Regions from separate parts of the Paenibacillus sp. SAFN-054 genome, predicted to be linked through region 2. Evidence: riboswitches for the same ligand, from Rfam matches in the RefSeq annotation. Region 2 holds a riboswitch; each other region holds the start of a gene.
The links. A riboswitch is a leader RNA that binds a small molecule or an ion and turns the genes downstream of it on or off. The one in region 2 is predicted to bind thiamine pyrophosphate.
Positions count from the first base shown of each region.

Region 1: linked by a shared signal. The riboswitch ahead of ACTHPM_RS22215 (ECF transporter S component) and the one ahead of ACTHPM_RS19685 (ABC transporter substrate-binding protein) in region 2 are both predicted to bind thiamine pyrophosphate.
Region 3: linked by a shared signal. The riboswitch ahead of tenA (thiaminase II) and the one ahead of ACTHPM_RS19685 (ABC transporter substrate-binding protein) in region 2 are both predicted to bind thiamine pyrophosphate.

Region 1 covers NZ_JBQCKS010000005.1:219,191-223,199, reverse strand. The annotation lists gene asd (archaetidylserine decarboxylase) at 1-485, opposite strand, end outside; TPP riboswitch at 804-916, shown strand; gene ACTHPM_RS22215 (ECF transporter S component) at 1,015-1,611, shown strand; gene ACTHPM_RS22210 (ABC transporter ATP-binding protein) at 1,637-3,148, shown strand; gene ACTHPM_RS22205 (energy-coupling factor transporter transmembrane component T family protein) at 3,145-3,954, shown strand; gene ACTHPM_RS22200 (YheC/YheD family endospore coat-associated protein) at 3,984-4,009, opposite strand, start outside.
Region 2 covers NZ_JBQCKS010000004.1:211,167-215,175, forward strand. The annotation lists gene ACTHPM_RS19675 (pyridoxamine 5'-phosphate oxidase family protein) at 130-546, opposite strand; gene ACTHPM_RS19680 (MFS transporter) at 724-1,944, shown strand; TPP riboswitch at 2,014-2,127, shown strand; gene ACTHPM_RS19685 (ABC transporter substrate-binding protein) at 2,290-3,330, shown strand; gene ACTHPM_RS19690 (thiamine-binding protein) at 3,468-3,761, shown strand; gene ACTHPM_RS19695 (ABC transporter permease) at 3,758-4,009, shown strand, end outside.
Region 3 covers NZ_JBQCKS010000001.1:2,419,861-2,423,869, forward strand. The annotation lists gene thiM (hydroxyethylthiazole kinase) at 1-726, opposite strand, end outside; gene tenA (thiaminase II) at 726-1,424, opposite strand; TPP riboswitch at 1,640-1,744, opposite strand; gene pulA (type I pullulanase) at 1,822-4,009, opposite strand, start outside.

The DNA of each region.
Region 1 (4,009 bases), on a different contig from region 2:
ACCGGATAGGCGCGGCCCTTGATATGCTCGCTTTCCGTACGTACACCCGTAATGGGAGAATGAATGCGATGGTAGTCGGTAGGGCTGAGGTACAGGACGAACATATAACCGTGCTTATACAGCTCCAAGTGAGGTGAAAAATTCAGGAGCTCCGCCACGGAGTAATCCTGACCCTTCACGTTCAGAATGGTCCCTGCGTTAATTTCGCCCATGGCGGTAATTTTGGCATCCACCGGGCTTGTGAGCACATCGCGCCCCTCTTCCACAGGTCGCATGCCCGGCTTCAGGCGGCGGGAGAAGAACTCGTTTAATGTCCGGTATTCATGTATCTCTTTTTCCGCTTCATGAGCGGGGATTTCATAGCTTTTAATAAAAATGGGGATGATGCCCCTGCTGAGCCTGCTGTGAGAGAAGCGTCCCATCAATGCAGAAAGCCACTTTCTCGAGGAGAGCTCCGTCATCAGCCTCAAAAATTCCTTTGCCATGCTCTTTCTCCCTTCGGATGGTGCTGTAGACAATCTATTAAGTTAACGTACGCGGCCGCCTGATGGTTGCAGAAAAAAGGCAGGGAACCTGGTTATCGCGAAATCCGGTTTGTAATCCATACATTTGAACACTCTGAAATATAATTACATAGAAACCCGTTTTAAGCAACAACCTCCAGGCCAAAAGGCTCATTTTCGGCAGGGCGTCCATGGCCGCTGATTATTTTCTATTGCCAACGTCCAAGGTGTTGGTGTATTTTGGAACCAGGATACGGAGGACCCTTCTGCATTTTTCGTTTACGGAAGGTTCATCTGTTACATATGGAATGCGGGAGCTTGAGTGAATCAGGCTGAGATTGCAGCTGCCATCCGCTGCTGACCGATCATCTGAACTGGATAATGCCAGCGTAGAGAATTCGTAGTCCCCTCCGGGCTTATTTGACCGTCTCTCTTTGCATGTCCAGGCGGTTTTTTTGTTGCCTGTTTTTAATCCAAAGGAGAGGAAGATGTAAGTATGATGAACCATGCCATGGGAACGGAAAAAAGAAAGGGGCTCCGGCTGAGCGATTTGCTTGTAACTATTTTGCTGTCGCTTGTGATCGGTGTTGTGTACCATTTTTGGGGCTCCGTATATGACCTGTTTAAACCGCTGTTTTTCCAGGCGGATGAGCTCGTTTACGGGATTTGGTTCCTGGCTCCGACGCTGGCCATGCTGCTGATCCGCAAACCGGGCATTGCCCTGCTGGCGGAAGTGGCGGCCGCCCATGTGGAGATCATGTTCGGAAGCGAGTGGGGCATTCAGCTTGTGCTCTACAGCGTCGTGCAGGGCCTTGCCGCCGAGCTGGTATTTGCGCTGCTTCGCTATCGAAGCTTCTCGATGGTCACGGCAGCCTTCGCGGGAGCGGCCGCAGGGCTTGGCTCCCTGCTGGTGGACGTTTATTACGGCTATGTGGCGGATTACACGCTCTGGATGATGCTGCTTAAATATGCGCTGCGCCTCGTCAGCTCGGCCGTGCTTGCGGGATACCTGGCGTTCGCCTTGGCGAAGGCGCTCGAGGCCACGGGGGTTACGCAGCTTCTGCGCCCGGTAACGAAGCAGGATTACGAAGCCCTGGACCATGATTGACAACGGGGCGGGGGGACAAGGGGTCATGAAGGAGGTCGTCGCATCGGCTCAGAATCTGCGGCTTAAATTTCCGGGGGAGCGCGATTTTATATTCAAGGACTTGTCCATCACGGTATTTCAGGGGGAGAAGGTTCTTCTGCTAGGCCCGAGCGGCTGCGGCAAGTCGACGCTGCTGCAGGTGCTGGGAGGTCTGATCCCGCATGTGATTGAAGTACCGCTGAAGGCCGAAAAGCTGGTAGTACCGAAGTCCAAAGGCTTTGTGTTTCAGGATCCGGATACGCAGTTTTGCATGCCGTATGTGGATGAGGAGCTTGCTTTTGTACTAGAGAACCGCGGAATAGCCCGCGAGCACATGATTCCTATGATGCAGCAAGCCTTAGGAGCGGTCGGTCTGCAGCTGGCCGGACTCCATGTTCCGGTGGACAGCCTGTCCCAAGGTATGAAACAGCGGCTGGCGCTCGCTTCGGTGCTGCTGCTGGAACCGGAATCGATCTTCCTGGATGAGCCCTCGGCGCTGCTGGACCCCGCAGGCAGAACGCAAATGTGGGAATCGGTCTGGCGGGCGGCCGAAGGGCGCACCTTGGTCATTGTAGAGCACCGGATCGAAGAGATTGTGGACCGCATGGATCGGATCATCCTGTTTGCGCCGGACGGGAGCATCATCGGCAATGGAAATCCCGAGCTTATTTTCCGCATGTTTCGCCGTGAGCTTCAAGACTACGGGATTTGGTATCCGGGGGTATGGAGGGACTACTTCCAGCTGGCGGAGCTTAGGCAGGGCGAGGCGCGGGAGATGGCGCTGCAGAACGGCTGCGAAGCACTCGTTTCGCTTCGCCGTTTTACCGGATACCGTTCGGGACAGCCGGTGATTCACGTGGAAGCCGCCGATATTTACCCTGGTGACTTTATCGCGGTGACCGGTCCGAACGGGGCAGGAAAAACCTCGCTTCTGCTGAGCTTGATGGGCCTGTTGCTTAGAAAAGGCAGGTATACGCTGTGCGGGGAGAAGATGCCTGAAACCGCCGGGGCGGGCTGGAGGCAGCGCAAACGGCACCGGCCGCCATCGGACCGGATCGGGTATGTATTTCAAAATCCGGAGTTTCAGTTCGTGGCTGAGACCGTGGAGGAGGAGATCGGTTTTACGTTAAAGCTTCAAGCTCAAGCGGATCATAGGGAGATCGAAAGAAAGGTTCAGAGCTTTCTGAGCTTCTTCCATCTGAAGGGCTTGGAGGAGCGCCATCCGTACCAGCTATCCACCGGCCAGAAACGAAGGCTCAGCATGGCCTCCGCCGTCGTCGGCGGACAGCCGGTCCTGCTGCTGGATGAGCCGACCTTCGGGCAGGATGCGAGAAATACGTTCGCCATCCTGGATTACTGCATGACGATGCAGGCCGAGGGCTCAGCCATCCTCATGGTCACGCATGAGGACGGGATTGCGCGTCATGTTGCGACAAGGGTCTGGGAGGTGCAGGATGGCAGGCTCCAGGAAGCGAAACCATCCGAAATCAAGCCTGCGGACCAACGGGTGGGAACATGATCGGACTGCTGACCCCATCCCGCTCTACGATACTGCAGCGAGCCAATCCTGCCGTCAAGCTCGCCGTATTTATCGCTGTTTTCGTCGTAACCATGCAGACGCGCAGCATTGACTTTGCGATCAACCAGGCCGCGGTCTACACGCTGCTCTTGCTGTTTCTGGGCGGCTTCCCTGCCCAAAGAACGCTGCTGCTTGTCCTGCCTTTCGCGCTGCTGTTCGTGTCCTCGTCGATGACGATGATTTTGTTCGGCAAAGGGGATACTTTGTGGTGGCAATGGGGATGGATGCGAGTTACCGAGGAGAGCTTTTATAGGGGAATGCATTTGGGCTTCCGCTCCATTGCCTTTGCGGCCGAAGGCCTCCTGTTCGTGACGACGACTCCTTCGGTCAGGCTCTTCTATGCGCTGATGCAGAATTTCAGGCTTGCCCCGCGGTTTGCCTACAGCTTCATGGCTTCCATTCGGCTGCTGCCCATGGTGTGGGAGGAGTTCTTGATCCGCAGGCAGGCGCTGTTGGTGCGTGGCGCGGAGGTGAAAGGAAAGGGATTGAGGGGAGTGGCCGAGCACATCCGGATGTATGCGGTACCGCTGCTTTCCCAAAGCATCCGCCGTGCCCACCGGGTTGCTGTCGCGATGGAAGCGAAGCAGTTTGACGGGAAGGGGGCGAGAACCTTTTTTTATCCTTCTCAAATGACCTGGTTGGACGGGTTGATCGCCATTTTGCTGCTCCTGGCTCCTGCAGCCGCCTACGCGGCGGCAATCGGCTTGCCATGGCTGGGCATTACGGATGTGCGTTATCATTCCTGATTTCCTGTTAAAGCGTGGCGACGCCCGCATTATCGGTCAAGCAAATAGCGGGCGT
Region 2 (4,009 bases):
TTCCACACCAAAATAAAGACAATTACATCCATTTGCAAAAAAATAATACCTGAGACCCTGTCTCAGGTATTATCAATAACTTTACATATGTTTTGTAGGTCCTGAAGCCCTGTCCGGGGAACCCTCAGGCTACTCGATCCACTCGTGCTTCTCACCGTCCGAGGTATACTGGATGCGCACCGGCTGGATTTGGAGAATGACGTAGTCGGGATCCTCCGGACCGTTGAACATCTGCGCGAACTCCGGTTTCCAGATCTGCTTGCGAAGCGCGTCATTATCCGAAATAATGCACGTTCCCTCGATTTCGACCACATCCTTGGTCCCGCCCTTTTCGTATCCCATCAGCAGAGACACATGCGGATTCGCTTCCAGCTCCTCCACCTTATGGGTTTTGCGGTCCGTGACCAAATGTATGCTGAGCCCTTGATTGTACAGGGCCATATAACGCTGTTTGGGTCTGTTCCCTTCAATTGTAGCCATAGAACAAAACTCATTGTGATCCATGATCTTGGCCAATTCCTGTTCCAAGATGATCTTCGCTTCCATACCTATCCTACTCCTATCCGTTAGTATCTTGTCACGTATATGTAGTGTACCCTTTAAAAATTTGGATGAACCGCGCACGGACAATTTTTCAGGAACCGATATACGCTGGGGGGCGGTCTTGGTATGATGAAGAGACAAATGTCTGCATCACCCATCACACGGATAAAGGAGTTTATGATGAAACGGTTATTATGGATCGGATGTTTATCCTACTTCCTGATCGGCCTGGCTCACGTCGTGCTCGGTTCGGTGCTTCCCGTGCTGCTCGAGCATTACGGACGGGAATACAGCGAAGGCGGGACGCTCATTTTCACCCAGTTCGCCGGATTTCTGGCGGGCGTGCTGGTCTCTCCACTATTGAACAAACGCTTCGGCAAAAGAGGCGGCCTGCTGATCGCCATCGCCCTCCTCTGCGCGGCTGAGCTCGCTTATATGATGCTGCCCCCTTGGGGATGGCTGTACCCGATCGCCGTATGCGCGGGCTTTGGCTTCGGCATGATCGAGGCGGTCATTGGAACGATTATTATCGCTGCCATTACCCACAAAACCGCTGTCGCCATGAGCCGCCTCGAAGTTTTATTCGGTATCGGCGCCATGGTCATGCCCCTGATCGCGAGCGGACTGATTGCGCAGGGCTGGTGGAGATTCTCCTTCCTCGTCATCTCCCTCTTCGCACTGGTGACATTCCTGTTCTGGTCCAACAGCTCCTTCGGCCCGGTAGATGAGGTGCTGAAGGCCAGAAAGCCGGAAGCCAAGGTGAGCGGAGCAGAAGCCGCGGCAAGCCGAAAACCTTTTCCATATCCGGGCAAAGCCTTGGGGATCCTGCTGATGTTCATGCTGTTCTTCTTTATTTATGTCGGTACGGAAATGAGCCTCGCCAATTTCATGCCTGCGATCCTGATCGAAAAGTTCGGGATGAAGGAAGCGGGCGCCGCACTCAGCGTGACCTGCTTCTGGATTGCCATGTCAGTAGGCCGGATCTTTGCAGGCGTCATCGCGGAGCGCATCCACTACCGGGTATACGTGCTTCTCAGCTGCGCGGTAACGCTCATTCTGCTGGCCATCTTCCCGATGACCGCAAGCATAGGGTCCGCCTTTGTTGTTATCCTCCTCCTCGGCTTGTTCATGTCCGGCATTTTCTCGATCGCGCTCGTGTTCGCAAGCAAAATGCTGGCTGGAAGCGAAGAATCCACACCAAGCATCCTGATCGCGTCCGGAGGCGTCGGAGGGGCCATCCTGCCGCTCATCATCGGCTGGAGCATGGATCATCTCAAGGTCAACCAGACGGCCTGGATGCTTGCTTTATTCACGCTCTTCATGGTCGGTTTGAGCTTTGCGGCCTTCTGGATCCAGCATAAACAGCGTGCGGCGGAAAAAAAGCTTACGACCGAATCCTAGGCCGGAAGCGGAATGGATTGAATTCTTTCACAGATGAGTCTATAATACTCATGAAATAACCCGTAACTTCATAAGAATCCGGGGTGCTGGAATTGGCCGGCTGAGATTGTATCCCTTCAAGATACTGACCCTTAAACCTGATCTGGGTAATGCCAGCGTAGGAAAAGCATCGTCATGGCGTTTCGCCATGCCCATCTTGCGCACCTAAGCGTCCCGTATACGGGACGCTTTTTTGTTGAATGCTAGAATCGCAGGCAAGGGACAATTCGACATTCATCTCTCAGATACGGACCAAAAAGATTCGAATGCATGAAGGGGAGAAATCTGCTAAGGAGAGAGAAACCAATGAAAACGAAGAACATCGGGCTGCTGCTCCTCGCCTTCCTGCTCGTGCTGGTCGCGGGCTGCGGAAGCAAAGACAGCGACGCAAAGGACAATGCGCCGTCATCCGGCGAAGCCTCCTCCGCGTCTAACGGAAGCGAGCCGAAGAAACTGAAAGACGTCAAAATCGTGCTGGACTGGACGCCGAATACGAACCACACGGGGCTTTATGTGGCCAAAGATCAGGGCTACTACGAAGCGGAAGGCCTGAACGTGGAGATCGTCCAGCCTGGCGCCGGCGGCGCGGACGCTATGGTCGCGTCGGGCAAGGTGCCTTTCGGCGTCAGCGTTCAGGAGAACGTGACTCAGGCAAGAACGCAGGGCGTGCCGCTGGTATCGATCGCAGCGGTTATCCAGCATAACACCTCCGGCTTTGCCGCTCCGGTGGACCGGAACATCAAGAAACCGAAAGATTTCGAAGGCAAAACTTACGGGGGCTGGGGATCGCCCGTCGAGCAGGCCGTGATCGATTCCATCATGGACATCGACAAGGCGGATGTGGGTAAAGTCAAAATCGTAAATATGGGTGAAGCCGATTACTTTACGGCCGTAAAGCGCGACATCGATTTTGCATGGATTTTCTACGGCTGGACCGGCATCGAAGCCGAGCTGCGCAAGCAGCCGCTCGACATGCTGTATGTGAAGGACTTCTCCGACAAGCTGGACTATTACACGCCGGTTCTCGTGACGAACGAAAAGCAGATCAAGGAAGACCCTGAGCTTGTCAAAGCCTTTATGCGCGCGACGTCCAAAGGCTATGAGTACGCGATTGCGCATCCCGAGGATGCGGCGGGCATCCTGATCAAGGCGGTGCCGGAGCTCGACAAGGATCTCGTCATGGCCAGCCAAAAGTGGCTCAGCCCGAAATACCAGGACGATGCCGCCCGCTGGGGCGAGCAGAAGGAACAGGTATGGAAGGGATATTCAGACTGGATGTACGAGCACAAGCTGCTCGACAAGCAGCTGGATGTCGGCAGCGCGTATACGAACGACTTTTTGCCTTAAGTAGCTTTATGTGTAAATTCAGCAGCAGTTAACCTTTGTAGTTAGCGCAAGGGGCGGAATCGTTCTGAAGAAGCGCCAGCGATCGTAAGAATGATCCGTCCTAATATCCATCTTTCTAGAAAAGGAAGTGATCGGGTATGGCACATACCCTGCTAAGCATTCAAGTGATTCCCAAGACGCCGAACAATGAAAATTCTCATCCTTACGTCGACCGCGCGATCGAAGTCATTCAGCAGTCCGGCGTGAAATATGAAGTGCATCCGCTTGAAACGACGATGGAGGGCGAGCTGGAGGAACTGCTGGACGTGGTACGCCGCATGCACGAAGTCCTCGTCGAAGCAGGCAGCCCAAGCATCATCTCCCAGATCAAGATCGCCCATAACCCTAGCGGCATCAGCATGGAGCGGCTGACGGAGAAATACCGTCCATGAGACGCTGGTGGAGTCAGGTGTGGCCGCCGGTCGCGGCGGTTCTCTTCTTTTTGATCGCCTGGCAGCTGTGCACGTCGCTTTTCCACATCGAGCAATGGATTCTGCCCTCCCCTTCGGACATCGCCAAGCAAACAACCGGCGGCGGGAAGGATTTATGGGGCCATGTCTTGGCAACGGTCAGGCTGACGCTGGAGGGGTTCGTCATCGGAACGCTGGTGGGACTGGTTATCGCCCTTATTCTTCATATG
Region 3 (4,009 bases), on a different contig from region 2:
GAAACTCCCCGGGCCGCGGTGCCCGGCCGCAGCGTACGCACGGTCTGCAGCCGCTCCATAGAAGGCCAAAGCCGCAGCGCCCGCCGTCAATAAATCAGGCTCTACCGCCGCAAAAGCCCCCATCACGGAAGTCAGCAGGCAGCCCGTCCCGGTGACCCGGGTCATGATCGGGTGGCCGCCGCGGATCACGTAACCCTTCGTACCGTCCGTAATGACATCTTCTTTGCCCGTTATGGCAACCACGGTACCGATGCGGTTGGCAGCCCGCGCCGCCAAATCGACAGGCGCCTCGTCTTCCGCCTCATCGGCATCCACGCCTTTGATGACCGCTGCCTCGCCGATCAAATGCGCGATCTCTGCAGCGTTGCCGCGAACTATGGAGACGCGTACCTCCCGCATAATTTCGAGCGCCGACTTCGTCCGGAACAAGGTCGCGCCCGCCCCAACAGGATCGAGAAGCACCGGGACACCGTGCAGATTGGCTGAACGTCCCGCGAGGATTGCCGACTCGACCATTTCCGTGCTGAGCGTCCCCAGATTAAGCACCAAAGCCCCTGCCATCTTCGCCATATCCGCAGCCTCTTCGCGGGCATATGCCATCACGGGGGAAGCGCCGATCGCCAGCAGTCCGTTCGCCGTAAAATTCGTCACCACCACATTTGTCATATTATGTACAAGCGGCCGCCGCTGCCGGATCCTTTGCGGAAGATGCTCCATATCGGTCATCATGAGCGCACCTCCTCAGCCTGCGCCATGCCGACCGGCCATTTTTCAAGGGTATATGCCATGTTCCAGAACTTATATTCCAGCTGGCAGCTTTTCACAAAATACTCCGTCAGCCGGCTTTTTCGCGCAGGAGACAACAACTCAGCCCCATCATCAAGCAGGAGGCGAAGCTGCTCCGTCACGCCGAATTCCCGGTCTCCATAAAAATGCATCCAATCATAAAACGGATGGCTCCGTTCCGGCCTGATTTCCTCCAGCAATCGCTGCCCGATCTCCGCGTACGTCCATGGGCATGGAAGCAGGGCGGCAACAATATCCTGGAGCGTTCCCTCGTGCGCAACATTCAGCATATGCCGGATATAATGGTCGGCGGAAGGGGCTAATGAATATCCCTGCATCTGTTCGTAGTTCACACCGGCCACCTTACAAAAGTTATGATGTGGATGAGTCTCGCTGCGGAGAACAAACGAGATCTGTTCATTGAAAAGCGCCATGGCAGAACGGCTGTCGCATTTGGAGATTGCGATTCCGTAAATCCGGATAAAAGCATTCAGGTACTCGAAATCCTGCTTGACGTAATGAATCAGCTGTTCTTTCCCCAGCGTTCCTTCGGCAATTCCCCGCACAAACGGATGATCAAATATCGCGTTAAATATCGGATCTGCCACACTTCTGAGTTCCTCGGTAAAACGGTACATATCAGGACACCTCCGCCTCGATTTGGATGAAATCCGAAAGAGAGCCAAGGTTGGTCGAAAGAGGCAATTTTGCTTGGAGAAACGCAGCATTGAATCATGTTCCAATACGGCAATCAGGGGAGCATTTCGGGCCACGGCATTTGCGTATCAAAAAAGCCGCCCCGAAATGGAGCGGCTTATCAAGTCATGTTGAAATCATCATCCATCCATACATGAGAAGGCCGTCTCCACTTCCCTACGCCGGTATGATCCGGATCAGGTTCAAAGGGTCCAAGCATCCTTGTCTCAGCCGCCTACGCGCGGCTCCCCCAGTGGATTTCGTATGAAGTTTGTATACACGTCTTACTTTAGCCCGCCTCGTGCACCCTTGTCAAATCCCGTTTCAAAACTGCGCTTGTCAGCTGATCATTTTGGACGGATCCGCACCGCTTCGTATTTGTACCTTAACGGTATTTTGACTATGGCTTAGGTCGATGAACCGATCCTGCTCCACGTCCTTCGCTTCCCACTCGTTCAAACGCACGATAAAGCCAAGTCTTTTCATGGATGCAGGAACTGTTATCGAAGCAACCGCTCTGCCGTGCTCTACCCGTTCAAAATCCACCTGGTGCTCGCCGAGTCCCGTACCCCAGACCCACAGATTCCAGCCGTCGTAATTGCCGTCGGGCCGCTCATATTGAAACTCCACGCGTTTGGCTGGCCGAGGTATACCCCCGACTTCTTCATAGAGCACCATCATGGTCAAGCCGGGAACATTCACGGTTTCCTCATTGAGCGATTCGAGCGCTGCATTTCCGGCACGCTCCCCATTTACAGCTATCTTCCAACCGGTAAGGGAAAAGGGGATCTCCATCCGGATTTCATGCCTGTTGGCATTGTAAATGACGATAATATTTTTCCATGCGTCGCCGTTCGCACAATTCTGCAGCATGTACGCCACTGTGTTGTCCTGGCAGCGGAGCACCTTCAAATGCTTCTCGATCTGTTCCCTTGATGTCATGCGAAAGGCCGGATGGCTGCTCCGGAGCTGGATCAGGCCGCGATAATAGTCAAAGACCGGCTTGAATCTCCGCTTGTTCTGCCAGCGGATCGCATTGATCGCATCGCCGCTGCGATAGCTGTTATGGTCGCCGTATTTGGTGCGGAGCAGCTCCTCGCCAGCCTGGATCAGGGGAATACCTTGGGAGGTAAGCACGATGCCATTGGCCAAAATGGCCCTTTTCACGGTTTCGCTGTTCATGATATGGTCGCTATTCACGCTTCGGTACGGTTCGGTATGCTCCACCGCTTCCCGCAGGATGCCTCCCCCGGCAAGCTTACCGTCCCGAATCTCCTGGAATCCCGCCTCACCCTGTAGCCCTTGCGTAAGCAGCACTTTATCCCATAGATTCAAATTATCATGCACGGTGACATAGTTGATCGATTCGGACGGAGCATCGGCAAAATCATGCACGGCGCCCTTGATCCCTTCGAGTATCGCGCCTTCGAGCCCGGGCTGGCCTGTCGCAAAGCCAAGGCCCGCGCCGTCGCTGTCGCCTTTAATGGCGCCCCGGAAGTGGTCGTTGAAAACCGCATACCCCCGATTTCTTTGAGCCCCCTTCAAGGTTTGCTGCTTCAAAGGCGTCGCCCCGCCGGTCCAGGGCTCACCGTAGACGAGAATCGTGGGATCTACCTCGCGGTGCAGCATCTCCGTAATTTGGGCCATCGTATCGGTATCGATAAGTCCCATCAAATCAAAGCGAAAGCCGTCAATGTGATATTCCTGCGCCCAATACTTAACCGAATCCACAATATATTTTCTTACCATTGGACGCTCTGTCGCCAGCTCGTTCCCCACGCCGGAACCGTTGGAAAGTCTCCCCTCTCCATCCCGCCGGTAAAAATAACCCGGTACGATGGGATCGAAAGGGCCGTTCTCCACGCTGTAGGTATGATTGTATACCACATCCATGATAACGCGTATGCCCTGGCGGTGCAGGGCCATGATCATTTCCTTGAACTCCAGAATCCGGACTCCGGGGAGCTGCGGGTCAGTCGCGTAGGAACCCTCCGGAACATTGAAATGCTGCGGATCATATCCCCAGTTATATTCCGGTTCGACCGTATCCGGATGATCCGCCTGGAGCTCGTTGACCGTTGCAAAATCGAATACCGGCAGCAGGTGGACATGTGTGACGCCCAGCTCCTTCAAGTGGTCGATGCCTACCGCATTGCCGTCCCTGTCTTTCAGTCCCGTTTCGGTAAACGCTTTAAATTTGCCTTTGTGCTTAAAGCCCGCATCGGGATCAGCCGAAAAGTCCCGCACATGCAGCTCATACAATACGGCATCCTGCGGTCCCTTCAGAGCCGGCCGCCGGTCCTTCTCCCAGCCTGGAGGACTCCAGTACTGCATATCTATAATGGCCGACCTGGCCCCGTTCGCGCTTACGGCCCTTGAATACGGGTCAGCTGCATAACGGATGCTTCCATCCGGACCTTCGATTTTGTACATGTAATATCGTCCGGCAAGATCCCCGTAATAACGCAAAAACCACACGCCATCCTTGAGACTTTTCATAACGATTTCCATACCGCCCGTGTGGTCA